DNA from 3 places in the Terribacillus jepli genome. Region 2 is predicted to be linked to each of the others. Evidence: predicted binding sites of a transcription regulator. Region 2 holds the regulator's gene; each other region holds the start of a gene.
The links. Region 2 encodes LexA, which represses DNA repair genes until DNA is damaged. Its sites were predicted from a motif close to CGAACATATGTTCG; they were not measured.

Region 1: AB1K91_RS05405 (YhjD family protein) is a predicted target of LexA. The motif match lies at 3,498-3,511, and genes of this name have one in related genera.
Region 3: AB1K91_RS18055 (YolD-like family protein) is a predicted target of LexA. The motif match lies at 2,544-2,557, and genes of this name have one in related genera.

Annotation. Positions count from the first base shown of each region.
Region 1 is NZ_JBFEGH010000003.1:219,698-233,428, forward strand. Features, by position in the region: gene AB1K91_RS05380 (YolD-like family protein) at 1-111, opposite strand, end outside; gene AB1K91_RS05385 (FtsK/SpoIIIE domain-containing protein) at 376-1,686, shown strand; gene AB1K91_RS05390 (replication-relaxation family protein) at 1,655-2,209, shown strand; gene AB1K91_RS05395 (hypothetical protein) at 2,223-2,639, shown strand; gene AB1K91_RS05400 (competence protein ComK) at 2,813-3,142, shown strand; gene AB1K91_RS05405 (YhjD family protein) at 3,090-3,479, opposite strand; gene AB1K91_RS05410 (TVP38/TMEM64 family protein) at 3,681-4,328, shown strand; gene lepB (signal peptidase I) at 4,386-4,928, shown strand; gene addB (helicase-exonuclease AddAB subunit AddB) at 5,057-8,560, shown strand; gene addA (helicase-exonuclease AddAB subunit AddA) at 8,544-12,269, shown strand; gene AB1K91_RS05430 (DUF2254 domain-containing protein) at 12,584-13,731, opposite strand, start outside.
Region 2 is NZ_JBFEGH010000004.1:239,389-253,119, reverse strand. Features, by position in the region: partial or broken gene AB1K91_RS07065 (IS30 family transposase) at 1-211, opposite strand, end outside; gene AB1K91_RS07060 (hypothetical protein) at 589-840, shown strand; gene AB1K91_RS07055 (hypothetical protein) at 1,453-1,761, shown strand; gene AB1K91_RS07050 (hypothetical protein) at 1,876-2,151, shown strand; gene AB1K91_RS07045 (hypothetical protein) at 2,330-2,710, shown strand; gene AB1K91_RS07040 (alpha-glucosidase/alpha-galactosidase) at 3,048-4,373, shown strand; gene AB1K91_RS07035 (ABC transporter substrate-binding protein) at 4,478-5,725, shown strand; gene AB1K91_RS07030 (carbohydrate ABC transporter permease) at 5,798-6,703, shown strand; gene AB1K91_RS07025 (carbohydrate ABC transporter permease) at 6,703-7,533, shown strand; gene AB1K91_RS07020 (helix-turn-helix domain-containing protein) at 7,700-8,533, shown strand; gene lexA (transcriptional repressor LexA) at 8,892-9,521, opposite strand; gene AB1K91_RS07010 (YneB family resolvase-like protein) at 9,806-10,465, shown strand; gene AB1K91_RS07005 (DUF896 domain-containing protein) at 10,508-10,732, shown strand; gene tkt (transketolase) at 10,859-12,862, shown strand; gene sirA (sporulation inhibitor of replication protein SirA) at 13,018-13,416, shown strand; gene AB1K91_RS06990 (YneF family protein) at 13,460-13,681, shown strand.
Region 3 is NZ_JBFEGH010000020.1:59,654-63,638, reverse strand. Features, by position in the region: gene AB1K91_RS18070 (replication-relaxation family protein) at 103-705, opposite strand; gene AB1K91_RS18065 (FtsK/SpoIIIE domain-containing protein) at 629-1,816, opposite strand; gene AB1K91_RS18060 (hypothetical protein) at 2,079-2,411, opposite strand; gene AB1K91_RS18055 (YolD-like family protein) at 2,586-2,930, shown strand; gene AB1K91_RS18050 (N-acetylmuramoyl-L-alanine amidase) at 2,967-3,985, opposite strand, start outside.

The DNA of each region.
Region 1 (13,731 bases), on a different contig from region 2:
GATCGGCATATCTTCATGGAACATTCTCCCGACCATAGCCTGTATCATTCCGATATGCTCCGGCATCATCAATGCAGTCCATTTCTTCGTACCACGCTCATGTATGTCCATTTTGTCCACCCCTATAAGAACATTTGTTCCTATTATAATCCCCAAGAAAAAATAAATCTAGTCCCATTAAAATTTCATGTAATAGGACAATTTCCAGATTCGTATCCTAAACTATATCCAATTTCATTGCCAGCCCACCAGCTCGTTCAGGAAAAAGCCTGATACAACAACATCAAGCGAAGTACAGACTGTTTCTATTATCTCGATTGCTGCAACTCTTATTCCATAAGATAACAGGTGGTGGCGCGAGGAAGGAGTGGGGCGATGTTATTCGAAGGTATCACCATGGTATGCTTTGGCGGTGTCGCTTTGTACGCTAAATTCCGGCAGTCGGAAACGAGCAATGATTCGGATAAGATCCAGAAGATTTTCACGCTGGCCGGGCTAAATGTGCAGCATGCCGGTAAGCATTACACAACGCAGCTATTGAAAAAGAAAAAGTACAACTGGGGAATTGAGTATCGCTATCGTATCCCGTTGGGTCGCTCATTCAATGATTTTGCAGCAAAGCAAGCTGTCCTGGAAGATGGACTGAATCGCCGTAGAATCAAGCTAAACTTGTCTGATCTGAAAGCACTCAAGGAGCTTAAAATCGACCGGAATATCATTCGAAATCTGCAAAACTTGTTCCATAAGCAGCTGTCAGCCAGGAAAGAGATAGAGTTGTCTTATGATGGAGCGTTGATTATTCGAGTGTACAATCAACCGATGCCGACAAATGTCCCATATGCAGCAGGGGAAGGGTGGAAGGTACCGGTCGGCATTACCCGGCAGAAGAATGAATACTTGCTACATGATTTCGAGACGACCCCTCACATTGTTTTAGGTGGGGCTACACGCTACGGCAAGTCCAATTACATCAATGGGATAATATCTAGCTTACTGACCACAAAACCCGAGCACGTTCACTTCTATCTAATCGATCTTAAGGGCGGTGTAGAGCTGTGCGACTATGAGAATATCCGTCAGACTGAAAGCATCGCATACGAGCCGGAAGAAGCTTTAGTAACGCTTAAACAAGCATACCAGAAGATGCGAAGCGTGCAGGAAAGACTTCGGAACAAAGGGAAAAAGAATGTCCAGGAAGCCGGCATACCGGAACGATATTTTATCATCATCGATGAAGCTGGGGAGCTGAATCCATCGGAAGCAGTCACGGCAGCAGAAAAGAAAATTAAGGAAGAATGCCAAACATACATGAGCCAGATAGCGCGATTGGGAGCCGGTCTGGGCTTCCGTCAGATACTTGCTACTCAATACCCTACTGGTGACGTTATTCCTCGCCAGTGTAAGCAGAACAGCGATACAAAAATATGCTTCCGGGTGCAGAACGGCACAGCCAGCCGGGTTGCGCTCGACAATGAAGGTGCAGAAAAGCTGCCACAAGTAAAAGGAAGGGCCATATATCAGACAGCAGACAATAGCATCATCGTCCAGACTCCAGTTATTACAGCAGCTGCCATACAAGATGCCGTAAAGATAAATATCGTAGCCAAAAAGGAGAAGGACCATGAGGAACCTAAGCCAGAGAGAAGAGAACATATTGTTACTTTTAAAGAAACTCGACTTTCTTAATCGTGACCAGATCAGTAAGCTTGCCAGCCTGGGCAGTGTTCGAAATACAAATTTTGTCCTTAATAAGATGAAGGACTATCTCAATTCATACAGGGATGGCTTCCAAACCATTTATTATCTGAATAAGGAAGGCAGGGAGTACGTAGACAGCAGGAAGGTACGGAAGAAGGGTAACTTTGCTGACCATTGCATCGCCCGGAATGACTTCTTTATATTCGCCGGCCGTCCCGTTCAATGGAAGAATGAGATAGAGATATCGGATGGTAAGGATAAAGTGATTTGTGATGCCATGTTCAAGTGGAAAGGGCATTGGACCTTTTTGGAAGTGGATATAAAGCAAAGCATGGCTAATAACCGAAAGAAGATTGCTACGTACAAGGCCTTATACAGTCGTGGTTTGAAAGTTGTTGATCAAATACCTAATCTGATGTGGCTGACGACAACAGAATTAAGAAGGAAGCAGCTGACACAAGCTTGTGAAGGGCTGCCGTTTAAAGCATTTACTCAACAAGACATTCAATAGGAGGTAAGACATCATGAGAACACACAGCATGGCTATCGGGGAGTTTATGGAAAGAAAGCCGGCGGTGAAGAAGAGCAGGGCGAAGAAATTGGCGAAGGTGGCGGCTCCGGTAGTCGTGCCGTTTACCTTTGTCACTCATGCTCATGCATCAACTGAAGTAGTGCCTGTTAGCGGAGTAACTACTCATATAGCAGATGCAACGCTCGAAACATTAGCTCATGCCTTAGATCCAGTGGTGGAGATACTCGTCAGCCTTGCATTCCCCGTGGCTTCCGTCATGGTCCTGGCCAACTGCTTTTATTTTATGTTTGGTCAGGCTGACAAAGCTTGGAGTAGGATTCAAGGTGTTGGACTTGGTTACTGTTTGATCAGAATGCTGCCGTTGTTCTTGGATATATTGAAAAGTGTGGGGGATTCGATTGCGGCATAAAAAAATATCCTCCCGTAAAGAGAGGATAAAAATAATAATAAGTTTTGTGACCATATTGACCATAATATGACCATAAACGCATTAATATTAATTGAATAAATTTGAGTTACACACATATCCACAACCCTTAAAATCCCCTAATACCGCAATGGTTTGAAACAGATTGAAAAACTTTGTTTTTCGCCTATGAAATCTGCGGCATCACGCATAAAGCCCCGATATCCATCGATCCCGTCAGCGGTATGTACTTCTTTCCTACTTCCTCCCCGCTCTCCCATACATGCTCTTGGATTTCACATTCCCACATCAAGCGGATCGAAGCCGCAGCCCATCAGTGCACAAACCTTACCTTCAAAAATGGCCACACACTTACCTTGGACGTGTCGTATGGATCGATGATGAATCAGGTCCAGCGCACTGCCCAGTATCGTTTTCTTCTGGATAAGCGAATCAGGCATTTGTGGAAGTATGGCGGGGATCAGATTGCGGAGCCTTTTGGGTGAGTTCCATCAGGATAGCCTCGACTTTCTTCCGTATAGCCGGGTTGAAATAGTTGCGCTTTTCCTCACATTCCTTCGTGATGAACAAAAAGGTGGTGAACGCGTCGTTTTTCTCCGTCGTTACAATCTGCATATTGTGCCGGCGGAGCTCGATGCGCAGCTGACGGCGCTCCTCCAATGCGGTTTTCTCCATTGCTTGTAATGTATGTAACAGATGCGCTTTTATCTTGTGCTTTCCCTCTTCCACAATCCGGATATCTTGCTGCAGGACAACAATGGCCATGGATAGAAACAGAAACCGGGATCCCAGCTTATATTCCGACTCACTAAGACAACGCATATGCCTTTCCTCCTAACGCGAACGTGCGTTCTATTATATCCTATTGCTATGCAAAGTGAAAACAGGATAGTACAGGTAATTTATAAATTACTAACCAAATGCAGGAAAAGAAGGGGTCATCCTGTCGGACTTTGCAGGCTCGGGCTTTTTTGTTTAAAATGGTAAAAAGATGTTTTTTGCTGGGAATAGGAGAATGGTTAGATGGTCTTAGGTTTTGGATGGAACGATTTGCTGGAAATGTTCCGCAACGGAACATGGGACGATTATGTCAAGTCCCTGCTTGATCGATATGAAAATCTGGGTCCTATACCCGGCATATTGCTTCCTTACTTGGAAGCTTTCCTGCCGTTTCTGCCGCTTGTTGTATTCGTACTTACGAATACAGTGGCTTATGGCCTGCTATGGGGCTTCCTTTATTCGTGGGTGGGTACGTCACTTGGGGCAATCACGGTCTTTTGGCTGATCCGAAGGTACCGCCACACACGCATGATCAATTGGTTGCGCCACAACAAGCAAGTAAAGAGAATAACAGAGTGGCTGGATCGTCATGGTTTTGGCCCGCTATTCATTTTGTTATGCTTCCCATTTTCCCCGTCGGCTATCATCAATGTCGTCGCTGGGCTATCAAAAATCAGTCTGCAGCAATTTGCGCTCGCTGTATTCCTAGGGAAGGCACTGATGATTTTCTCGATAGCTTTCGTAGGGGACAGCCTGACGTCATTTGCGGAAAATCCGATAAAGACTGTCATTGTTGCTGTGGCAATCATCCTGTTTTGGATGATAGGAAAGTACGTCGAGGGAAGGCTGAAAAAGAAAAACGGGAAGATGGAGCGGTCGGATAAGGATTAAAGCCATCCAAGCCGGGGTAAAGGTGTTGCAAAACACCTACACCGGAGGAAAGCACATATGAAAAACAAAATACGCTGGAAGCATGTTTTCCTGCTTGTCGGCATCGTGCTTGTGCTCTTCTGTTTCAAAGAATTGATTTTTGCGGATTACAGAGTGGAAGGAGAGTCGATGGAGCCGACTTTGCAGGATGGCAATTTTTTGATGGTGAACAAGTTCATGGATGATGCAAGCAGTATCCAGCGTTTCGATGTCATTGTGTTCCACGCTACAGAAGATGAAGATTACGTGAAACGTGTCATCGGAATGCCAGGCGATTCACTGGAGGTCAGAAATGACAGGCTGTTTGTAAATGGGGAATACAGGCCGGAACATTATTTGGAGGACTATCGCGATGATGTCGAGGGCCAATTGACGTATGATTTTACATTGGAAGATGTCACCGGGCGGACAACAGTACCGGAAGGAATGCTGTTTGTCATGGGTGATAATCGCAGGGACAGCCTGGACAGCCGCTCATTCGGTTTCATTCCGATCGAGCAGGTAGTCGGGAAAGTTGACGCCCAATTCTGGCCGATGTCCGCATCCGGACTTGGCGCTTAGCTCCTTATCTTGGATAAGGGGCTTTTCCAATATATGCAAGCGAACAAATGTGCGTATCTGTTTTCCTTTCAACCGGGGAACATGATAAAATAAGATTACTAGTTTGGGAGACAGGAGTGAAGTTTAACATGGGGGTACGTTTTATCATCGGTCGGTCCGGAGCAGGGAAAAGCCGGGCCTGCCTGGATGAGATAGCAGCCAAATTGAAGGATGATCCAATGGGACCGAATATTTTTTATCTCGTTCCGGATCAGATGACGTTCCAGCAAGAACAGGCGCTTATCAGGCAAACAGGTGTGGAAGGCAGCATCCGTGCACAGGTGTACAGCCTGTCGCGGCTGGCTTGGTATATTTTGCAGGAGACAGGCGGTGCGACCAAGCAGTTCATCACCTCGACCGGTATCCAGATGATGCTCCGGAAAATCACCGAGGAACGTAAATCCGACTGGAATGTCTTCCAAAAAGCAATCGAGAAGAATGGTTTTATGGGGCAGCTGGAAAGCATGATCACAGAGCTGAAGCGATATCGTGTTACACCGGAGCTTCTCCATGCCCAGATACAGGAAATGGAGCAGTTTCAACAGCAGCATTCCCCTGAACGTACGCTTCGGGATAAGCTGGAGGATATCAGTTATATTTACGATCGCCTGACTGCGCTTTTACGAGATAAATATATTGACAGCGAGGATCAGCTGCATATATTGGCATCCAAAATCCCGCTGTCGCGTTCTGTCAAAGGATCGGAGATCTATCTGGATGGTTTCCATCAATTCACCCCGCAGGAGCTGGAGGTTATCGGTGCACTGATGACAGAAGCGGACCAAGTGACAGTGACGCTTACTTTGGATGGGGCAAACCGCCAGGATGTCGATGAGCTTGATTTGTTTGCACGCACACATGACACCTTTCTGCAAATCAAACAGACAGCACAGGAGCGAAATGTGCCGATTACCTCTATCGAGCAGCTGAGTCCCGAGGATGGACGTTTCGGTCATAATCCTGCCTTCTTGCATTTGGAGGAGCATTTGGAAACACGCCCGGCACCATCATTGAAAGGAGAAGTGCCGATCACGCTGGCGCAGGCAGTCCACCCGAGGGCGGAGGTCGAAGGTGTGGCGCAGGAAATCGTCACGCTTGTACGGGAGAAAGGCTACCGTTATCAGGACATCGCGCTGCTTTTAAGACAGGCTGATGTATACCATGAGCTGATCGAAACCGTGTTTGCGGATTATCATATCCCGGTATTCATCGACCAGAAAAAGCCGATGATCCACCATCCGCTGCTGGAACTGATCCGTTCCGGAATGGAAGTCGTCGATGGGAATTGGCGTTATGAAGCTGTGTTCCGCGTCTTGAAAACCGGCTTCATCCCATCGAGTGATGAAGCTTATCCGCTGACAGAAGAAGCGATAGATGAATTGGAGAATTATTGCCTGGAATACGGCATCCGCTCCAGGGATCGCTGGCTGCAAAAAGAAGATTGGATCTTCCAGCGCTTCCGCGGCTTTGAAGCGACGCGGCAGACTGATAAGGAACGGGAAACGCAAAAACGGATCAATCATTATCGCCGTCAAGTGGCGGATGCGATGAAGAGATTCGATCGGAAGCTGCGGGAAGGCAAGACATTCCGTGAACGCTCGATTGCAGTCTATGATTGGCTGGAGCAGCTGAAAGTTCCGCAGCGCCTTGAGGAGATGCAAGTCATTTTCGACGAGCGCGGTGAATTGGAGAGAGCAAGGGAACAAGATCAGGTCTGGGACGCAGTGCTTCAGCTGTTGGATGAAGCCGTGGAGATAGTCGGACAGGAGCGTGTTTCCCTGCAAGTTTTCCGTCACACGATGGAGACCGGATTCGAATCGCTGGAATTTGCCCATATCCCGCCCAGTCTGGATCAGGTGATTGTCGGAACGATCGATCACAGCAAGGTGAGCGGGTTGAAATGTGCGTTCCTGCTAGGAGTCAATGAAGGTGTGTGGCCGATGAAGCCAAAGCCTGACGGACTCATCAGTGAAGAGGATAGGGAAATGCTGGCAGTGTACGGCTTGCAGCTTGCAGCTGGGGGTAAACGTCAGCTGCTGGATGAAAGCTTTTATATGTACCTTGCTTTCACAGCGGCAAGTGAGCGGCTGTGGGTAAGCTATCCGATCAGTGATCAGGAAGGAAAGGCAAAAATGGCGTCTAACCTCGTGCAGCGCATGAAGGATCTATTCGTTTGGTGTTGTGACGAACGTATGCTCCAGGATCCGGAAGATAGTCTGGAAACTGCACGTTTTGTGGCGACGATCGATCAGAGCCGATCGGCGCTTACGACACAGCTTGCGCGTAAAATGCGCAGCTATCCGGTCCATCCGATCTGGGATAGCGTGCTGAATTGGTTCATTCGCCATGAAAGCGAGGAGGAACTGACAGGAAGGATTCTGCAAAGCCTCTTTTATCGAAATGAGACAGAAGACTTGGCAGAAGAGACAAAGGAACAGCTTTTCCCGAAAAAGGTGAAAGCAAGTGTCTCACGCTTGGAAACATACTACCGGTGTTCGTATCAGCATTTTGCCAAATACAGTCTCGGTTTGGAAAACAGGCGGACTTATAAACTGGACGCCCCGGATATCGGGCAGCTTTTCCATGAGGCGTTGAAGCAGATCACCGATTGGGTGCAGCTGGAAGGAAGGAATTATGCCCAGCTTAATCGGGATGATGCGGCAGGTTACGCGAAACGGGCCATGGGGAACCTTGCGCCTGTGCTGCAGAACCAAATCCTTCATAGCTCCAATCGGTTCAAGTATATCCAGCAGAAGCTCCAGGAGATCATTGCCCGTGCTGCCTATACACTGAGTGAGCAAGCAAGGCAGAGCAAGTTCTCCCCTGTAGGGCTTGAACTCGATTTCGGTGAGGAAAAAACACTGCCTCCGATTGAGATCACATTGCCGAATGGCTACGATGTGCAATTGAGAGGGAGGATCGACCGGGTTGACAAGGCGATCGATCAGGAAGAGCTGTTCCTTCGTATAATCGACTATAAATCCAGCAGCAAAGCGCTGAATTTGACGGAGGTTTACTATGGCCTGGCTCTTCAGATGCTCGCCTATCTGGACGTTGTCCTGTCACATTCGGAAGAGTGGTTAGGTCTCAAGGCTACTCCTGCAGGTGTGCTGTATTTCCATGTGCATAATCCGCTGATCTCTCAATCAAGCAGATCACAGGTTGATATCGAAGAAGAGATTTTCAAGAAATTCAAAATGCAAGGCATGCTTCTGGAGCAGGAATCGGTTGCCCGGATGATGGATACATCGCTTGAATCAGGTATGAGCAAAATCATCCCGGCAGGTTTGAAAAAAGACGGAGGCTTCCGAGCAGGTTCCCAGACAGCGGATCAAGATACCTTCCGCGCCTTGCAGCAGCATACTAGATTTTTGATGGAGCAGGCAGGACTGGATATCACCAATGGCGGTGTGCATTTGAATCCATATCGGCACCATGATCAAAGTGCGTGCACGTTCTGCGATTTCAAGGCAGTTTGTCAATTCGATGCCTCGCTTGCCGGCAATAAATACCGCACAATTAAAGATATGAAGGATGAAGAAGTATTGAACAGCATCAAGAAGGAGGTGGAACGACATGGTGAAATGGACTAAGGAACAGCAGCTGGCCATCGATGCCAAAGGACATGATATTTTGGTAGCAGCAGCAGCGGGTTCGGGTAAGACGGCTGTCCTCGTCGAACGGATCATCCAGAAGCTTGTCAATCAAGAGGATCCGGTGGACATCGATCAGCTGCTTGTCGTGACGTTTACGAATGCAGCAGCACAAGAGATGCGCAGCAGGATCGGGTCGGCTCTTGAAAAAGCACTGGAGGAAAATCCGTCTTCCCAGCACCTTCGCAAGCAGCTGTCCTTGTTGCAGCACGCATCCATTTCCACGCTGCACTCGTTCTGCCTGGATGTCGTGCGCAAATATGCGTATTTACTGGATTTGGATCCTGGTTTCCGAATCGCAGATGATCTGGAAGCAGATTTGATTCGCCAGGAAGTCATAGGCGAGTTGCTCGAGGAATGGTATGGCAAGGAAGGCGATGAGCAAGCGGCTTTCTTTGGCGTAGTCGATCGCTTCAGCAATGACCGCAATGACTTGGAAGTAGAAGATCTGATTCTGAAATTATATGATTTTGCTACCCAAAATCCGTATCCGGAGGCATGGCTGGATGAAATGGCGGAGCTGTATAATGTTTCAGCGGTGGAGGATGAAAACGATCTTCCTTGGCTGCAAGTATTGAAGCGGGAGGCGAATGATCAGCTGCAGGCCATGCTGCAGGAAGCCGATCAGGCACTCGCACTGACACGCGAGCCGGATGGCCCGTATCATTATGCAGAAACTTTCGAAGCGGAAAGGAATTTCATTGCTGAAGCGCAGAGTCTTGTCGGAGGCAGCTGGAATGAGGCTGTGAATTTCATCAAAGAGCAATCATTCGGCAGACTTCCGGGTAAAAAGATCGAATGTGACGATACGAAAAAAGCACAGGCGAAGGCACTGCGAGATTCCTATAAAAAGAGATGGGGGAAGCTTGCCGGGGACTGGTTTGCCCGGAAGCTGGAGGTCTATTTGGCAGATATGCTCGAGCTTTATCCGTCGATTCAGCAGCTGGCTTTGCTCGTCAAGCAATTCCGCAGCCGTTATCAATTGGAAAAACGGGAACGGGCATTGGTCGATTTCTCTGATTTGGAGCATTTTTGTTTGGAGGTGTTGATCGATGATGACAGCACACCAGATAAAATCGTTCCGTCAAGCATTGCTGAAAGTTATCAAAGCCGGTTCAAAGAATTGCTTTTGGACGAATACCAGGATACGAACCTTGTACAGGAAACGCTTGTCACACTGATTTCCGATCGCAAGGGAAGCGGGAATATGTTCATGGTCGGGGATGTCAAACAAAGTATCTACCGCTTTCGTCATGCTGAACCGACATTGTTCCTGAATAAATACAAGGCATTTTCCGATCCGGAAAATGCTGGCATGCGCATCGATTTGGCCAGCAACTTCCGCAGCCGCCAGCAAGTGCTGGATGGAGCGAACTATATCTTTCGCCAGCTGTTTTCCGAAGATGTCGGAGAGATGCAGTATGAGAAGGAAGCCGAGTTAATCTACGCGAACAAAATGTATGATGAACTGAAGCATGATGATACCGATGTGGAGCTGGTGATCATCGATCGTGATGGTACGGAAGAAACAGAAGAAGCCGACACCGACACGGAAACGGTGGAGGATTTGGAGAAAGCTCAGCTGGAAGGTCGCGCATATGCCAGTATGATTCAGCAATGGATCGGTCATGAAGGCCACGGGGCGATGCAAGTTGTCGATAAAGCCACGCAGCAGCAGCGCGATATCCAATATCGGGATATTGTCATCCTCCTGCGTTCCATGACTTGGGCGCCAAGCATCATGGAAGAACTCAAGCAGCAAGGCATTCCGGTTTATGCGGAGCTTTCGACAGGTTATCTTGACGCTATCGAAATCAAAGTAATGATGAGTGTGCTTAAGATTATCGATAATCCGCTGCAGGATATACCATTCGCTGCTGTTTTGCGTTCACCCATCATCGGTCTGAAAGAAGATGATCTGGCCAAAATCAGATTGGCAGATCAGCGGAGCAGCTATTATGAAGCAGCCAGGTCGTATGCCAAGATTGCCAATGACGCAATATCCGTCAAAATTGAACGGCTCATGGAGTGGCTGCGCTCCTGGAGGATGGAAGCAAGACAAGGAGCATTGTCAGCGTTGATTTGGTCCATCATGCGCGAGACGGGATACTATGATTTTGTAGGCGGCATACCAGGCGGAAGGCAGCGTCAAGCGAATCTGCGTGCCCTTTATGATCGGGCGCGTAATTACGAAAACACATCATTCCGCGGACTTTTCCGCTTCGTGAAGTTTATTGAGCGCATGGAAGAACGCGGAGATGATCTGGGAGCTGCGAAGGCATTGGGTGAACAGGAAGATGTTGTCCGGATCATGACCATCCATAAAAGTAAAGGACTTGAGTTTCCTGTCGTCATCACTGGTGCAATGGATAAAACATTCAATCAGCAAGATCTGAGGGAACGCTATTTACTGCATAAAGATCTAGGGTTTGGCAGTAAATACATCGATCCAGTGAAGCGGCTCATGTATCCGACCTTGATTTATCACGCATTGAAGGCAGAGAAACAAAGGGAATCACTAGCCGAAGAGATGCGGGTCCTTTATGTTGCGTTGACTCGTGCCAAGGAAAAACTGGTCATGGTCGGCAATGTTGCATCTTTGGAGAAGAAGCTTCAGAAATGGCGGCAGGTTGCCGATCATCCATCCTGGGTATTGCCTTCGCATTACCGATTGGAAGCAACCTCCTATATGGATTGGGTCGCACCGGCCCTGCTGCGGCATGAACAAGCGATGGAGCTCAGGGCAGCGGAACTTTCTTTGCAGCTGCCGGCTGAAATTACAGCTGACCGTTCGAAATGGAGGATCCGTCTCCAAGAAAGCAAAGATTATCTCATCCCACAAGCGCAAGCGGAAGAAGCCAATCAAGAGCTGCTTCAGCGTATCACGGATTGGAAATCTGGTAATGAGGATGCAGATTGGAAAACAGAAGTAGAGAACCGTCTGGCTTATCAATATGCGCATTCCGAGGCAACAAGATTCCGAGCGAAACAGACAGTGACGGAAATCAAGCGGCAGCGGGAAATACGGGACAGCTACAGTGATATTCGAATGGTGAACCGGATTCAGAAAAGAGCTCCGATAGCAAGCAGGCCCCGTTTCCTGCAGGAAGCAAAAGAACTCACGCCAGCTGAACGAGGCAGTGCAGTTCATGCTGTCATGCAGCAGCTGGATATCCGGAAGGAATGGGATAAGCAGAAGCTCGAAGAGTACCTGCAAGAACTGGTGGAAAAGGAATTCTTGCAGCAAGAGGCAGTCGCATCAATCGATGTGGAGCGAATCCTTGATTTCCTCGATTCTCCAATAGCGGATCGTCTGCGTCATGCTGAGCACTTTTATCGGGAGACGCCATTCACACTGGCACTCCCGGCAAATGAACTGTACAATGACTGGACCGGCGCAGCTTCTGACAAGGTTGTCGTGCAAGGGGTAGTCGATCAGATCATTGTAGAGGAAGATGGACTTGTGCTGCTGGATTACAAGACAGATACTCTATATGGAGATGATCCGACCAGGAGAGCTGAGATCCTGACAGAGAAATACCGGGTGCAGATCGAATTGTATGCTCTAGCAATCGAACGGATCTGGAAGAAGCCAGTCAAGGAAAAGTATCTCTATTTCTTTGACAAAGGATTTTTGCGGCAAGTATAAGATGAGGCTAAGAAGCGTTTTAGCCAAATGAAAACCCGAACTAAAACGTAAATCTTCACATAAAGATTTACGTAAGTTCGGGTTTTTAACTAGAATCTACATTAGCGTAGGCAGAATAAAATACCAAGCACGATGTTAAGCTGCCGAAGCCCTCTTTGTCCAACGGGAACAGCGCGAGATGGAGACCACGCAGTGGCGATCTTTCCAGGAGGCTGAGTCCGTGCCCGTGGAGAGCGGAGTGTTCTGCCGGAGCGGTGCTTAAGAGTATTGTTCGCTTTTAAACACCAGCATTTTAGGTATGTCCCAGTCTCTTGTTAATTTGGTCGCAGATGCCTTTCCAGTTCATAATAATCCATTCCGTGCCCAGTGACATCCGCCAGGTGCTTCAAATAATCGAGTAACTGAATCCGGTCAGCACGGTAGAATGCAGTTTGCGGAATGTGCAGGATAGTATCCTGGGCAAATTCCCAGATGGTGGAATAGTTTTTTTCGGAAATGGAATCAGCCATCCGGATGAAAATTTGAATCATTTCCACAATCAAGAGATAGTCCTTTTGCGTGTAATGCCGAATGCGGCCAAAACCTTCATGCAGATAAGTGGAAAAAGTCACCGCATTATAAACGACGCGTGTCTGCTTATCTTCATCCTGCAAATAAGGATGCAATGTGGTCGATGCATCCATATTGATCATCAAATCGGCCATTTGATGAAAAGTATTGATAGCGGAAGTAGGATCATCATTTCCGATGGATTTGATGGCAATCTCACTTAACTTGTTCATGCTCATATCCACGTCCTGGATTTCTGAACGTTTATGTCCGATTTGGATCAAGCTATTATATTTTTCGATTTTCAGATCTTGGGCACCTGGTCCGCGATAACTGAACAAACGGTTGCCCTTCAAGACGTAATCGCCGGCCTTTGCATCCAGCCTTACGACAACATCGTCTTCTTTGGCTTGCTTGATCATGTCGACAAAATTGATTAGCTGGACATAACCTGAATCGGAAGCTTTATAGGTATAGCCTGAATAATCTTCAAAAGTATAACCGGGCTCATCGCAGCGGTATGGCTCCAATTCATCTATCAAAGTGGATTGAATGATCCTTTCCGACTCGCTTTTCATTGCATCCACAACATTATGGATTTGCATCCAAGTCGTCGTATGGTTGACAAAAATAGCAAAGGCGATGACAGCTGCCAAGGTGACAAGTGTACAAGAAATCGGTACGGCGGTGAAATAATCTCTGGAGCTGTTCGTTACGAATAAGAAAGAGATTAGCATAAAGACAAAGCTCCCGTAAAAGAGACCAAGAATATGCTGTGTCGTCCGATCCGAAATGAAGTTGAAGAGCATGCGTGGCGAATACTCGGAACTGAAGCTAGTCAAAGCGACCAATATAGAGTTCAATGTATAGGCAGCCAGCAGCAATGTACCGCTGACGAGCGCGCTTACGAGGG
Region 2 (13,731 bases):
TCCTCGGCGCTCCTGATGACCGTTGGGCTTTCGCTTGCCTTTCATGGGAAGTGTCGTCTCGTCAAAAAGCTTCTCTTTGAAACGGCGATAAAGCGTGGGAACAGAGCAAGCAATGGGGTGTTCCGCTCTCCCGACGATGACATCCGGGGTCCAGCCCAGTGATATAAGCCTGTTGTTCGGACGACAAGACTATTTTGTTTCGGCCGCAACGCGATGTTAGTCGTGGTTACCTGATGATGACGGTACGATTCAAGCTCATACATGATAACTCCTATGTTTTCTGTGGTGGAAATACATGTTGAGTGTACCATGAATGGCCTTTTTTAGTTGTCTAACTTAATCTTACAATCCATGTCGTCTAAAACGGGATGTAAACTATCTTAGGACATAGCATGACAATCAGATAAGCGAAATGTTAATTCTGGTTCAAAAGTTTCATAGACTTATAATGATTTAGGCAAAATACTTCGAATAATTACATATTTACTGGAAAATAAAACGGTAACAATGTATAATTAGGCTACAAAAGACGAACGTATGTTCTTGTTTTTGCGGATATAATAAATAACACCATGGGAGAGATATAACTTGAAAAAAAAAGTTGCTCAATTAAGTTTAACCATATATGTGACAGTACCAATAAAAAGTCAACAAAATTCAAGTCATCTTGAGGAGGAATTATTAGAAGCAGTAGTCGAAGCAAATGATGATCTGCGAGTGACTCAAGATGGAGAAAAAGCTATTTATAGAATAGAAGGAATCCACGTGGAAGATGTTTATGTGCTTGAAAATGAAGAAGTAACAGGAAAATACATAGAGGACCTAGATAGATGTAGATAATACGGATCTTTCCTGCAAACAACTAATATTCTATGCATAGTTCATCCTATCTAATTACATGAATATAAGTGGTTACGAAAAGCATCCTCGAAATAATTAACCTTACCTGAACGCCATGTCGGTAGAAATTTCTTTACCTAGAACAACGAGAGTTATACTAAATCTCTATTCTATTAAAGGGATGATGTATATTACAGTCGCTCAATTGCATCTTTGATAAATCGCATTAAGCTAAAGAAACAAGTAGACAATCATCAAAAAAGTATTGACTTAAATTACCAAATAAAATAAAATTAAAACATCGGATAATTTGTGGTGATGATCTGACATCCACTGGAACAAAAGAGAAGTAGTAGAGAATTGAATATGGCGAAACAAGGTGCAATAGCAATAGGTGGGTGAAACTGTATGGCATTTTTCCTGACTAGGCAAGTTAGGCAACTTCGTTCTTCTTTTACTTCCGGAGGAGCATGAAGTGTAAATGGTATGGCTTGGAGTTATTTAAAAATTCACATGGGGGTTTTTGAGATAAGCAGAGGATTTTAATATGAAACGGTGTGATATGGATGAGAAATTTAGGGGAAAGCACTACAAAAAGTGGAAGGAGAAAATATGAGAGACTATCAGAAAGTTTATGAAGAACAATGGAAAAGCATAGTCGAGGACCATGAAGGAAATCTCCAAAAGAAACAAATCCAAAAGCAATTGGCGGCATACTCTGCATTAATTGAGAATGTAAGTTACGTGTACGGTATGCTCACACCGCAAAGAAAAGTTGATGAAGATCCAATGATTATTATCGATTACGTAAACGATACTATGATAAATCGGGAAATGGTTATCCATGATCTTGAACAAATGGCGAATTATGAAGGAATGATTTCAAAAGAAGAGATAGTTGAATACCTTATCCATACATAACTGAAAAAATAAGTAGAGTAGATAGTTACTTAGGTCTTTCCATTTGGTTTTTATGCTTCCAAAGCAGTCCTGATCTTACCGGAGACTAATCAATTATGAACAGGAGATGTTCATTTGAGTACAAAAGTATATGTGAATAAATCCAACTTGGTAAAAGCAGAATTTCAAAGTGACTCAAATAGATATAAAGTGACTGATCAGGGAGGGAGTATCAGTTACGTAAAAGAGCAAGTCTTCCATTATCATTTTATTGAAATGAAGAAAACTACATGCGATTACTCATACGAAGAAATGGCTGCAGGATACGCATCAATGATATATTTGAATCAAGAAGAAGATGACCAATATATCATAGGAACAGCAAGTCGGATGCATCGAAGTAGGAAGTGACGACAATAAATGCTAATTGATTTATTGAATATTAAGTTAAATAAAATAATTAATTTAAGAGGGTTACACGCACATCCGTTCTCTTGATTGCCGATAATTTGTGAAGAAATGTACAAACTTTTTGAGATACTAATGATCCATTTGTGAAATAATAAAAGTATCAAGAGGAGGAGATCATATGCCAAAACTACGCGTTACATTATTTCAAGAAATACTGGAACAGTTAGAAGCAGACCAACTCCAAGGAACGAAAGTAAGAGATTATCGTTGCGCTGTAGGGACATGTACCCCGTATGATGTCGTCCATCACACAGAAGTGCTGCTGCAGGAAGGGTTCATTACCGGAGTTGTGACAAACTCAAAGGATTATAGGGATGTTTTCATTGACGATATTTCCGTAAAAGGACACGAGCTGTTAGCTTTGATCGGGAACAAGCGGATTCTGGAAGGTGCCCGGCAGCTTTTGGGAGAGACATACGAAAAAGCTACTCCAGGTATCCTGCTCCGGGCACTGCATGTAGCGATGAAACGGGATACAAAAGGGGAGCTTGCTGTGTAGGCAAGCTCTTTGTTATATGAGGAGCCCCACTGCTGGGGCAGAAGGAGTATACATATCAAAATTTCCAGTAATGATGCAGCTGCAAACGGATTCCTTTAAGCTTCATATCTTATGAAGCTAGGATTCTTAACGATAATGATGTGACTGTAAAAAGTGCTTTTCAATATCATTTCCTAATTAAAATGCAATGTGAATACCTTATTATCAATAAATATAGATAGCAATATTTTACCCTTTTTGCTTTTTTATTTACCATTGCCTGCTTGGAGAAAGCGCTGTATCATCAGATGCAAGTAAGGTTCCTAATAATCCAGTAAGATTTCAGGGAGGCAGTCAAATGGGAAAAATCACGTTTATAGGAGCAGGGAGTACAATTTTCACAAAGAATGTACTAGGAGATTGTATGTTGTCTCCTGCTTTGCAGGAATTCGAATTTGCTTTGTTCGACATTGACGAAGAACGCTTGTCCGAGTCCGAGCTGCTGTTGAATGCGTTGAAAAATTCGTTGCAGGCAGAGGTTACGATCAAAGCATATACAGACCGCAAAGAGGCTTTGGAGGGTGCCAAGTATGTCATTAACGCTATCCAAGTAGGGGGTTATCGGCCAAGTACCGTCATCGATTTTGAGATCCCCAAAAAATATGGTCTTCGCCAGACTATTGCGGATACCGTTGGAATCGGCGGGGTATTTCGGGCATTGCGCACCATTCCTGTCATGCTGGATATCGCAAGGGACATGGAAGAGGTTTGCCCCGATGCATGGCTGTTGAATTATACAAATCCTATGGCTGCACTCACCGGAGCGGTCGCTCGTTTTACAAATGTAAAAGTCGTTGGATTATGCCATAGCGTACAGGTTTGCACGAAGGATTTACTCAAAGACCTCGAGATTCCCCATGAGAATATTGAAGAACGGATTGCTGGCATCAACCATATGGCATGGCTGCTTGAGATCAAATCGAATGGCAAAGACCTATATCCTGAAATCAAGAAGCGCGCCAAAGAGAAGCAAAAAGAAAAACACCATGATATGGTTCGTTACGAACTGATGGATAAATTCGGATATTATGTGACGGAATCTTCTGAACATAATGCGGAATATCATCCTTACTTTATTAAAGATAAGTATCCGGAACTGATTTCGCGTTTTAACATACCACTGGATGAGTACCCGCGCCGATGCGAGGAACAAATTAAAAATTGGCAGAAGACAAAGCAAGAGCTGATGAATGACAACAGCTTGACACATGAACGTTCACGCGAATATGGATCACGTATCATCGAAGCGATGGAAACGAATCAACCGTTCGTCTTTGGTGGGAACATAGTGAATAAAGGTGGTCTAATCGCCAATCTGCCTCGTAATGCTGTTGTTGAAGTACCATGTATCGCAAATCGAAACGGCATTGCTCCGGCATATATGGGAGAGCTGCCGGAACAGCTGGCAGCTTTGAATCGTTCAAATATCAATACGCAGCTATTGACCATTGAAGCAGCAATGACGAAATCAAAGGAAAAAATTTATCAAGCGGCCTTGCTTGATCCGCATACAGCCGCTGAACTCTCCATGGATGATATCATCAGCATGTGCGATGAATTGATCGAAGCACATGGTGATATGCTTCCGGCTTATATTTCAGAAAAAGGAACAGTCAGACTTTGAGCAATTGAAAGTCTGGCGTTTTCTCTAAATAAAATGTAAGCGCTTAACCATTTGCGTGGAAAGCAGTGCCCAGCTGTCATTAAAAACAAAAGGCGAGGGATATCATGAAAAAAAGAATGGTACTCATTGCACTTTCTATATCTGCCATCTTTTTGCTTGCTGCTTGTGGAAATAGTGCAAGCGGAGATGGAGAAGTCAAGCTGACGCTCATGTCAACAGCAACCAATCAGGAAGATCAAAAGATTTTCAAAGAAATCGTTGCGGATTTTGAAGAAGAAAATCCCGATATAGATATTGAAGATAGCTATCCAACCGATGGATATGAAGAGATGGCGCGGGTGAAAATGGCGGCTAATGACATGCCGGATTTATTTGATACACATGGCTGGGCTAAAACCCGTTACGCGGAATATACCGTGGATTTAAGTGACATGGAGTGGACAGCCAACTTGGATGAAGCGATGAAGAGCCTTTTGACGGACGATTCCGGAAAACTGCATGCTTTTCCTATCAATCAAGCACTGGATGGGCTGACATACAATAAGAACGTTCTTGATGAATACGGAGTGGAGCCGCCGGAAACATTTGATGGATTCATGAAAGCCCTGGAGACGATAAAAGAAAAGAGCAAGGGAGAGGTAATACCTTTTTGGCTAGGGGGATCGGACAAAAGCCAATTCGGGCAATATTTTGATCAGTTTGCCACACCGCTATTGATCACGTCACCGTCAAACAGTCATGGTGATGCATTGCTCGATGGATCGTTCGACTGGTCTTCCTATACCTTTTTACCGGAAAAGCTGAAGGAAATGAATGATAAAGAGCTTCTCAATAAAGATGCTGTCACCGCACAAACTACACAGGCTGCAGAGCTGCTGGCCCAAAACAAGGTGGCTTTTACAATGATGAGCGGATCAATCGGACGTGAAGTCACAGCGCTCAATCCAGAGGTGCAGATCGGTACGATGCCAGTGCCGGCAATCTATGAGGATGATCAGCCGAGCTGGATTGGCGGGGAGCGGTTCACTTTGGCTGTTTCGAAGAATTCAGAGCACAAGGAAGAAGCCAAGAAATTCATTGCATATATTGCCCAGCCGGATGTAGCGAAGAAATTTGCAGAAGGTACCTCGCTCCCGGATGCCTTGACCAATGTGGATGCAGAGAATTATTTTGCGGATTTTTATTCGCAATATGAAGGAACCCGGATCGAGCCGTATTTTGATCGAGCTTATCTGCCAAGCGGAATGTGGGATCCAATGGGAGCGACAGGCCAGGAGCTCGTATCTGGAGCTATGTCGCCTAAGCAAGTGTCCGAGAAGATGAGTGAAGAATATGAGCGCTTAGTAAAATGAATCAATGGCAACTCAGGAGGAGCTTTTTTGCTCCTTCTGTTTAAATAAGAGGAGATGATGATAATGGCCAAAATGCTATCATCGGACGCAGAACCAAAGAGGTTGACGAAACGACGGAGGGAATCATCCCTTTGGTGGATGTATCTTCCGAGTGTCCTGTTAGTCTTTCTTTTTATTATCTATCCATTTTTCGATGGCATCCGTATTTCCCTGACCAATTGGAATGGCTTTTCCCAAATGTACGATTATGTTGGGTTTGAGCAGTACAAGCGCATGTTTGAAGATCCCGACACTTGGCTAGTTGTGAAAAATACGCTGCTATACGGTATCGGCAGCACCATTTTGCAGAATATCATCGGGCTCGGATACGCCTTATTGCTGAATCAAACTTTAAAAATCAGATCCCTGACTCGGACAATCATTTATCTGCCTGTCATTATCAGTCCGATCGTGATGGGCTACATTTGGTACTTTTTCTTCGCTTATCAGGGTGGTGCTCTGAATGATATTATTTCGTGGCTCGGAATGGAGCCGGTGAATGCACTGGGTAATCCTGATTTGAATCCTTTTATCATCGTTTTCGTCAATACATTTCAATTTGTCGGTGTTGCCATGATAATCTATCTTGCCGGTTTACAAAGTATCTCAAAAGATTATTATGAAGCAGCTAATATCGATGGCGCATCGAGTTGGTCCAAATTCAAGAATATTACGCTCCCGCTGCTGATGCCGGCAATCACAATCAACATCGTCATCAATATCATCGGTGGTTTGAAACTATTCGATGTCATCGTTTCCTTGACGAATGGGGGACCAGGCAATGCATCCCAATCGATGTCCACATTCATGTATTCCCTTTACTTTGCCCGTCAGGATGCGGGTTATGCGGCTACACAAGGGGTTTTGATGGCAGTCATCATACTTGTTCTGAGCATGGCAGCCCTAATCTACTTTAAACGAAAAGAGGTTGAAGCGTGATGAACCAGATATCAAAGCGGGCAAAATGGCTTTCAACTGGTGTGGCATTGCTCATCACACTTTGTCATGTGGTTCCTTACTATATTTTAATAACGACGTCCCTGAAGCGTGCAGGTGATTTTTCTTCGAAATGGCTGCTCCCGGATTACTTCAGCCTGGAGAACTTCACACTTGCCTGGGAAGAAGCCAATTTGTCAACTGCGTTCATGAATACATTCATCATCACAATAGCTGCAGCGGCAATGCTGATCATTTTCGGTTCTCTTGCTGCATATGCCTTGGCAAGACGCCAGACAAAACTGAACAAATATGTTTATATGCTATTTGTGGCAGTAATGGTGATCCCGCCGCTTACTGCGCTTGTCCCTTTGTATCAGCTTGTCGTGGACGCTGGCTTGATGAATACACGACTTGTTGCCATATTGAACAATGTCGCGGCTTTCTTGCCATTGACCATTTTCTTGTATGCGGGTTTTATCCGTTCGACGATACCGAAAGAATTAGAAGAAGCAGCCAGGATGGATGGGGCGAGCACGATTGGTGTATTCTTCCGGGTAGTATTTCCGTTATTGAAGCCAATCACGGCGACCGTACTGATTTTGTCTTGCGTATACATCTGGAATGATTACCAGTTCGCGATTTTCTTCCTGCAGGATTCCGATATGCATACGCTGACGGTTGCACTTTCCAGTTTCTTTGGTCAAAATACAAGCCAGTTGGGCCTTGTCGGTGCGGCAGCACTCGTTGCATCTTTGCCGATGGTCATCTTGTTTTTGCTCTTGCAGCGTTTCTTCATTGAAGGATTAGCAGCTGGAAGTGTCAAAGGTTAAGTAATAGTGGAGATGGAGTTGAAAAAGCGACCAATTGTTATACCGGTCGTTTTTTTGTGTACGCTGATATAAACTGAAGGTTAAGGGGGAGATAATCATCCATACAAGTCAAAGAGATAAGATAGAAGGTTATGGTGTCTATGGCTTTCATTTTCAGGATGCGGGAATGGACGAAACAGCAAACATTTTCTTGCTCGGCAGAGATAAAAAAAGCCCGGATATGAGCTATGATTGGGATGGATTGAAAAGACAGGATATTGGCACGTATGTATTTCAGTACACGTTATCAGGCACGGGAAATCTTGAGATTGATGGGAAATGTTATTCGTTAAAAGCAGGGGAAGCATTTCTTGTTGAAATTCCGAGTGAGCATCGTTATTATCTCCCAAAGGACAGTGATGGATGGGAATTCATCTTCATTACCTTGGTTGGCCGCAAAGCAATGGAATGCTGGCGTTATATCTTAGAAAATAACGGTCCCGTCCTGAAAATTTCTCCAGAATCAAAACTGATTCAGCTATTGTTGGGAATATACCAGGATACGATCGAGAATAAAATTACAGATAGTTATCTAGCATCCGCCAGCGCTTATGAATATATCATGGAGTGTTATCGATTTGTAAGAGACATGGAAAATCATAAGAAAGATCTTTCTGATCAAATTACAAAAACCTTATCTTATATGCAGTCACATTATGCTGAGCCCCTTACATTGAGTGATATCGCTGCAGTATCAGGTTATTCCAAATATTACTTAGTCAAGCATTTTCAAGAGCAGCTTGATACAACACCAATCAAATATCTCACTAAAATAAGGGTTCAAAAAGCGGTTGATTTGCTTATGACAACAAGATTATCCATCACAGAGATTGCTGATAGGGTAGGGTATTCAAACGCAAATTATTTTAATAAAGTTTTTCGGAAAGCAGTCGGTATGGCTGCGGGTGAATTCAGGAAAAGAAAGAACCCAGCCAAGATTGATCATTTAATAACGGATTGATAAGTTTGCCTTGCTTAACGCAAGAAACTAAAAAAGAAACCCATCATTCAAAAGAGGAGCTTGCCGCATAGGCAAGCTCTTATTTCCTCACTGTACTTAACGTTCTTTAAGATAATAATCGTCCATACTGTGTTGTTCCCTGCGGTAACTCCTAGTATATCCGCATTTGCATGAATCAGTAACACTATCAATCTTATGACGGCCTCGTATTTTGCACACAAGCTTGTAAAATAGCTTCACGATTCCACCCGCTTTCTAGCTTTTGGTAAAAGCATATTCTAATATACCCAAAAAATGTGTCGAAAGAAGGCGGAAAGTGTGTAAATTCTATGAAAAAAAATCGGCAGATGCCGATTTTTTATTGAATGGATCGATATAAACCGATTACTTTTCCAAGAATGCTAACATTATCCAGGATGATAGGTTCCATCGTACTGTTCTCCGGCTGCAGGCGGATCTGGTTCTCTTCCTTGAAGAACCGCTTCACCGTCGCTTCATTGTCCTCTGTCATCGCTACGACGATTTCACCGTTTTGAGCTGTCTGCTGTTGTTTGACGATGACCATGTCCCCATCCAGAATGCCGGCTTCGATCATACTCTCCCCGACAATGACTAGAACGAAAATATTGTCATCCGGACCGACCAGATGGCTTGGTACCGGTACGTATTCTTCGATATTCTCTACGGCGGTGATTGGAATACCTGCCGTCACTTTCCCGATGACCGGCGCATAATTTGCCTCGCCGCGGGGGATTTCAGTCTGTTCTTCGTTATCTAATGATAGGACCTCGATGGCACGCGGTTTGGTAGGGTCGCGCCGAATCAGCCCTTTTTTCTCCAGTCTGGAAAGATGGCCATGTACCGTGGAGCTGGATGCCAGGCCGACTGCCTCCCCAATTTCCCTGACGGATGGCGGGTAGCCTTTATCGAGTACCTGTTCCTTTATGTATGCTAGAATCGCTTCCTGTCTTTTCGATAGTTTCATCATGTATCGAACACCCCGTGCATATATTTTTATTACATACAGTATACCATGACAGATTTCAATATACAAACATCCGTTCGAAAAAAAGCCTTGACTAGAACCTATGTTCGTATATAATGGAATTAACAAAGAGAACGCACGTTCTTAAAACGCGGAGGGGTCTACCATGTTCAAAAAACTAGCGAAATCAGATCTATTCTATTATGTGCTTTTCGGCTTCACGCTTTTCTTCTTATACTTTACACTCATTATGAGTGTCTAATTAGCTGAAGTGAGAGGGTACATCAATGAAAGCAGTCATCTATTGCAGAGTCAGTACAGAAAAGGACGAGCAGGCAAGTTCCATTGAGCGACAGCGTGAAGAGCTCATGAGTCTTGCTGCTTCTTCCGACATAGAGGTCATCGATATCGTAGAAGAGAGACAGAGCGGTTATGAAATCGAACGGCCGGGTATCTTTCGCATGCTGGATCTATTTACAGCAGGTGAAGCAGATTGCCTTCTTATCCAGGATGAAACAAGACTCGGCAGAGGGAATACCAAAATTGCATTATTCCATCACCTGCAAAAGCTTGAGGTCAAAGTCTATACGTTGAGTCAGCATGGCGAATTCCAGCTTTCTGAATCGGATGGTATGGTGCTCCAGATTGTCGGTATTGTCGAGGAGTACCAGAGGAAAATTCATAATATGAAGATAAAACGGGGCATGAGACGGGCGATTGAAGCGGGCTATGATCCGAGTAAGAATTTGAGCAACCAGCAGGCGGCACCGGGCAGGGAGAGGATTGACTTTCCGATCCAAGAGGTGGTCAGGCTGCGAAACAACAAGCTCACTTTCCAGGAAATCAGCTCTGTTCTTCGCGGTATGGGGTTCCGTGTATCGAAGGCAACCGTACATAGGAGGTATCAGGAATATCTTTCGCTTGAATCGGAGGACATCAGCAGGTAACATAGTGTGTATGAACTTTAATGCTTAAAGGAGCATACACAAATGATATCCAAAGAAAAATTGGCGCGCATCAACGCGTTGGCACATAAAGCGAAAACAGAAGGACTTAGCCTTGGCGAACAGAAAGAGCAGAAGGAACTTAGACAGGAATATTTGAAGAATGTCCGCTCTTCGTTCAAGAACCAATTCAAGACGATGACGATCATCGATCCGGAAGGAAACGATGTTACACCGGATAAAGTGAAGAAAATGCGGGACGATAAATAAGAAGGGGAGGCTGGCTTCATGCTCAGCCATTCCCTTCTTTTTCTATGTATAAATCCTTGTCTATCAGAGCATTTCGGTATAGGATGAACAAGAGTACATAATTTGCTAGATGAAAGGGATGTTCACATGGTTCAGACAACAGAATTGCTTTCAATCAATACAATTCGTACGTTATCGATCGATGCAATCGAAGCAGCTAATTCCGGCCATCCAGGTATGCCGATGGGTGCTGCACCGATGGCGTATACGCTTTTCACCGATTTCATGGCTCACAATCCGAAGAATTCCCACTGGTTCAACCGGGATCGTTTCGTTTTGTCTGCCGGACATGGTTCCATGCTCTTGTATTCCCTCTTGCATTTATCTGGATACAAAGTATCCATCGATGATTTGAAATCATTCCGTCAATTCGGCTCCCGTACACCAGGTCATCCGGAAGTCCATCATACGGATGGTGTCGAGGCAACAACTGGTCCGCTGGGACAAGGTATCGCGATGGCTACCGGTATGGCAATGGCTGAAGCGCATCTTGCAGCGAAGTATAATAAAGAGGGCTTCCCGGTTGTGGATCACTACACATATGCCATTTGCGGTGATGGTGACTTGATGGAAGGTATTTCCCATGAGACAGCATCACTTGCGGGCCATCTTGGCTTGGACAAGCTGATCGTCCTGTATGATTCAAATGATATCTCGCTCGATGGCGATCTTCATCACAGTTTCTCTGAGAATGTGGAAGACCGCTTCAAAGCATACGGCTGGCAAGTGATTCGTGTCGAGGAAGGCACGAATGTGGATGCAATTCGTGAAGCTATCAAAGAAGCGAAAGCGAATACAACACAGCCTACTTTGATTGAAGTGAAAACTGTCATTGGTTACGGCTCTCCGAACAAGTCAGCGAAAAGTGCTTCGCATGGTGCGCCGCTGGGTGTTGATGAAGTAAAACTTACGAAGGAATATTATAAGTGGGAACATGAAGACTTCCACGTCCCGGAAGAGGTTTATGCAGATTTCGAAGAGAAAGTAGTCAAAAATGGCGCCGAAGCTGAAAGTGCCTGGAACGAGCTATTTGCGAAGTATGAAGAAGCGCATCCTGAGCTTGCAAGAGAACTGTCTGCTGCAATCAAAGGTGAACTTCCGGAAGGATGGGCGGATGCGCTTCCGACGTACGAGGAAGGCAAAGATGCAATTGCCACTCGTTCTGCTTCCGGAAAGGTATTGAATGCCATTGCCGATACTGTGCCAGCTTTGTTTGGCGGAAGTGCCGACCTTGCTGGTTCCAACAAGACGCTCTTAGCGAAGGAAGAGAACTTCTCCAAATCGAACTACAGCGGCCGCAATATCTGGTTCGGTGTGCGTGAATTCGCGATGGGCGCTGCTTTGAACGGTATGGCGCTTCACGGCGGTCTGAAGGTGTACGGCGGTACATTCTTCGTCTTCAGTGATTACTTGCGCCCGGCTATCCGTCTGTCTGCTTTAATGGGAACACCTGTGACATACGTATTGACTCATGATAGCATCGCAGTCGGAGAAGACGGACCGACACACGAGCCGATCGAACAGCTGGCATCACTGCGTGCAATGCCTGGCTTGAGCGTTGTCCGTCCAGCCGATGGCAATGAAACACAGGCTGCATGGAGACTGGCAATTGAATCGGAAAAAGTTCCAACGGCGCTAGTTCTTACGCGTCAGGATCTTCCTACACTGCCATCTACGCAGCAAGCGGCGTATGAAGGCGTGAAGAAGGGTGCATACGTTGTCAGCCCAGCGCAAAAAGAAACGGCGGATGTATTGCTTCTTGCAAGCGGATCGGAAGTACAGCTCGCTGTACGTGCGCAAGCAGCACTTCGTGAGCAGAACATCGATGCTTCCGTCGTCAGCATGCCATCATGGGATCGCTTCGAACTGCAAGAGCAGTCCTATAAAGATAGCATCCTGCCGCCTGCAGTGAAGAAACGCGTCGGTATCGAAATGGCTTCGCCGCTTGGATGGGAAAGATATGTCGGCCTTGACGGCAAAGTCATCGGCATCAACACATTCGGTGCGTCCGGCAACGGCGATAAATTGATCGAAGCATTCGGCTTCACCGTCGATAATGTCATTGAACAAGTGAAATCTATATTGGATTAATGGAAATACCGGTCACGCCAGTGACCGGTATTTTCTTTTACGACAATTTTCGAGTAAAGCTCTGCATCTTCGTGTCTCTTTGCTACAAGTTCCGAGGGATTAAGTAATGCTGTCTCACGTATACTATTCTTTCAAAGGAGAAGGGGGACAAGTTTATGAAAGAGTACTTTGTCTATTGGGTGAAACATGAGATCTACTTCCGCTATTTTTATAAATCGGATATCCTCTATCGCTTTTTCCTCTCCAGCCAGGTGGAGAAAACCGCATATGTACAGGAGCAGCTGGACTATATTACAAATGATTTTCCTCCTAATGCATCACTGCAGCAAGCATTCCATCAGGATGAAAATGTTCACATTGAGGCTGAACGGCACTGCCTTCGTGTCATTTGCGACTCTTTGACGACAGCTGAAGAAACCATCTTTTCGGAACTCCGCCACTTCGATTCATCCTTTTTCATCATCGAACCTGCTGCCAACAACTGCGGATGGATCGCACCAATCATAAAAAATGACCTGCAATCACGGGTTCATCTATTGTATTCTTCCTTTTGATTGTCTATACTAGATTAGAGATATTTTGAAGGAGGAAGCCAATATGAGTCCGATCTGGGTCGTACTTATAGCACTGGCTACATTGATTATCGGCGTAGCACTTGGATTTTTCATCGCCAGAAGATACATGATGAACTATCTGAAGAAAAACCCGCCAATTAATGAACAGATGCTTCGTACAATGATGATGCAAATGGGTCAAAAACCATCACAAAAGAAAATCAACCAAATGATGCGCGCAATGAATAACCAACAAGGTAAATAAGCAATTATTTCTATATAGCTTTGACGTTTCACGTTGGCGATATGGCATTG
Region 3 (3,985 bases), on a different contig from region 2:
GCTCGCTCCGATAGGACAAGTATACACGAGAGGGGCATATCCCATCAAGCCCCATTCGGTAAATCCCGTATACCGTTCCTCCCTTTTTGGGAGAATCAAAATTTACAATATGATAACCCGCGCCGCACACCGAACGTCCTCCGCCATCTTCCGCAACATCATCGCACGCCCTTCCGTTATCGTCACGAAAATTATCTCCGGCGCTACTCGCCCATGCTGCCGATATGCCCGCTGAAGGTCCGCATATGTCCGGAGCTTCTCCCGGTTGACGCCCGCCTTTTGCTTGCGGTCGATTTCGATGACTCGGAGGTTTTCAGCCTGCGATATAGCATCCGGAATGATCGTACGTGGTCCGAATTTGAAGCCGGCCTCTATCCGCCAATCTTTCGGCTTCCCTAGCGCAAGCCAAGCGTCATTTCGGAGTAACGCATGCTCGATATGTCCACCCTTCCGTAACTCTTCGCCGATCATCGCAGCCCCTGCCGCAGTCAACCCGTACACCTTCGACTCACGCCGCCAGGACTTTACGTAACCGTCCGATTCCAGTCGCGCCAATATTCGGTTAGCATTCCGTTCGGCTCCGAGATCAATCGCAGCCTGCAGATGAGTTCGCGTGGCATATCCGAATCTAGATAAACGTAATAATATCTCCTCCTGGCGCGCTGTCCATTTTCGGCTGATCGTGCTTTGCGTTGCTGTTCGCATTTCTTTCGCCCCCTTTCCGTAATTTCAACCTGCGCCGCATCTCTTCATCCGACAAGTAATAACCCTGCGCCTCCACTCGCTCATGCGTCCGATAGATAAGCCGGCCGGGCATCGTTAACTTTTCGGCGCCGCTTTCGTCAATGGCTACGTTACTTGCGACCGATGTCGGTAGCCTAAACGTAATCTTTGCGTCGCTGTTCTGCTTAATCTGGCGGGGCAACGTATCGGCTGTCGGATATTGTGTCGCGTAGATCAATCGGTAGCCAAGCGCGCCCGCTACTCGTGTAATCTCCGAAAGTATCGCAAGGCATTCGTTCTTCGTCTGCTTCGTCGCTTTATCGTCCGATTTATCCGGCGTTAACTGTGCCGCCTCATCAACGAATATAAAGCGCCTGCGGGCGATATCTGTGTCGAGAATGTTAGCGTACCCCTTGCGCCTAAAAGCCCGTAAATCGCCGTTAAATTGCCGCTGTAACGCCGTCAATAATGCGCATGCTTCTTCGACGCTTGAGGCTACGCCGGCTACATTCGATAGCTGTTCCAGCTTGCCGAATTCCAGTCCGCCTTTCATATCGATCAGGTACAGCTCCGCATTGTCGGCGTGATTTTCCGTCAGCTGCGTAATCAGCGCCTTTAGGAATACCGTCTTACCCTGGCGTGTTGCTCCGGCGACTGTCATATGCGGAACCTTATCGAAGTCATGCGCGATAGGTCCGTCGAGTGTTTCGCCGATAGGGACTTTCCACTCCGCCATTTTCGGCGCTGCATAATACGGTAAGTTATCGGGCAAGCTACGCTCATAAAACCGAATGCTTATGCGCCCATTCTCCGACTTGACTGCGACAGGCCCTCCGCTAAAGGCCGCCGATATTGCTTCCGCAAGATTATCCGTCAATGTTAGGCCGAGTGGAATTACGTAGGAGTATTCGGTGTATTGTTCCGTCTTGGTCGATGGGCCTTCGATCGGCTGGCGCATATCCTTGCCGACCTGGCGCATGAAGCCGTTACGCCGAAAGATGATCCGCAGCTTGCGACGGCGACTCATCGGAAGATTAAATAGCGCAGTTACCGCCGAAGTCGTAAGCATGGCCGCGCCAATTTCGAAAAGCATGTTCTCCGCCTCCTTTTCGTTGTGATTCGCTATGCTTTCGCCTATGCCGTAGTATATGCCGTTAGATGTCCGCGGGTGAATAGTAAGCCGGAATATTCCGATTGGCTTAACAGCGCTGTTCGGCATACATAACGGAATATACTGCCAAGCCGCGACATTATCGTTATAATATCGCTATCGACTTCTCTTAATTATCTTACGTTTTTTCTTCGCAAAAATGACCACAAAAAAAGAGGCGAAGCAGCCGTAGCCACCTCGCCTTTTAATCGATCCATTCGATTTGCATCGGAACTTTACAACGGATACAATGCGCAGTATCCTGTTTCTTTCGTACATACCGTTTCTTGCCGCAATTCGGACATTCAATCTTCGCTTCATATATAAACGGATAAGCAAGCATCGCTAACGATCCGATCATTATCGGAATACCAACGATGGCGCCGATAATCGTAATTGTACAGATTAGTCCGATTATCATACCGAAGAACCCAACCGTAAACGATACGATATTTCCCGTAATCCTCGCCATGCCCGCCTTGACCTCCGACCGCCTTACTTTTACCGTTTCATATTGGAACCCCTCGCGACCTTGCATTTATTTTCCGCCCCTTTCGGATTTCCCGTTCCTTACCGTTTGTTATATTACGGTTATTATATCGTATTAGTTTCGTTAATCCTATATACCCATTGAATAAATATTCTAGCCGCGTTATAATCAATTCATACGCGAACATTAGTTCGCTAGACATTCGATTAGGAGGACGCCAATATGCCGAAACGAACAGACATACACGAACGAGGAACGATGAAGTGGACGTCGCTAATGATGCCGGAACATATCGCTATGTTGCAGAAGTCGATGGCGAAGCAGTACGATGTGCCGCAGCCTGTCTTATCGGAGGATCAACGCGAAGATATCGAGCGAATCCTGCGTGAAGCCTCCGAATATAAGTCGGAAGTTACCGTTACTTACTGGGGCAATAACCGCTTGCATACGTTGGTCGGCGTCATTGAGCGCCTGAACCCGAACATGCGTCGCATTGAGCTGCGTGATAAAGAAGACGACCTGAATTTCGTAGGCTTCTCGTTCATTACCGATATTGAAATTATGTAAAGGGGCCCGCCGATATGGCGAGCTTTTTTATTGCGCTTAAAACATTACGTTCCATGTCGCAGGGCCAACGATACCGTCCGCAGATAAACCTTTCCGCTTCTGATACGCTTTGACCGCTGATTCCGTGCCGGATCCGAAGATGCCGTCAGCTTTAACGTTTACCGCACGCTGTATCCTTTCGACGTCCTTACCTTTCGAGCCTTTTCGAATAAGCTTGCCCGGATAAGGAACGATGGCGCTTCCGGAGGCTTTCGTGGATGTCGAGGCCTTTTTCGCTGCAGTTGTCGACGCACTCTTCGTGCTTCCGGAAAGCTTCGCGAGTAATTGCGTATTTTGTGACGCCGTACCTTTATATCCTTTGATTCCGTATTGAGCCGCCAACTTCTCCCGATTAGAGAACGAAGAATTAACGCCGATCCGTTTCAAATAATCGACGATACCTTCGCCGCTCTTAGCTGCCGGATACTTGTTCGTAGATGGAGCGCTGCTAGTTTTAGCTGACGACGGTTTCGGCTTGCTTGTCGTTGTAGAAGTCGCCGTCTTAGTCGGAGCTGACGCCTTTACTTTAATTCCGAAGTATTCCGCCACGCCATCCGCAATAGCTTCGCCTTGCTTGCGAAGTACCGCATTGTCGCGCATCTTCTTAATATCGATATTCGAATCCATGTAGCCGCCTTCCGTAAGGATTGCCGGCATCTTCGTTTCGCGTACGATATGAAGGTTCGCTTTCTTCGTGCCACGATCACGCAAGCCCATCGCCGATACGATACGAGGATGTACGGCATTCGCTAGCTTCTCGGATTTCGGCTGACTTCCCGTATACGTGTACGTTTCGACGCCTGTCCAATCGCCCCATTTACCGGTATTAGCGTTATGGTGAACCGATACGTAAGCATCTGCGCCCCAGTTGTTCGCCTTATTCGTACGAGTCTTCAACGGTACGTCAGTCTTACCGGAAGCGTCGTCCGTACGTAGAACGGTGATTCCGTAATCTTTCATCTTCGCAATAGCTGCGTTGACTACCGTATTATTGAAGTTCCATTCGTACTCGCCTG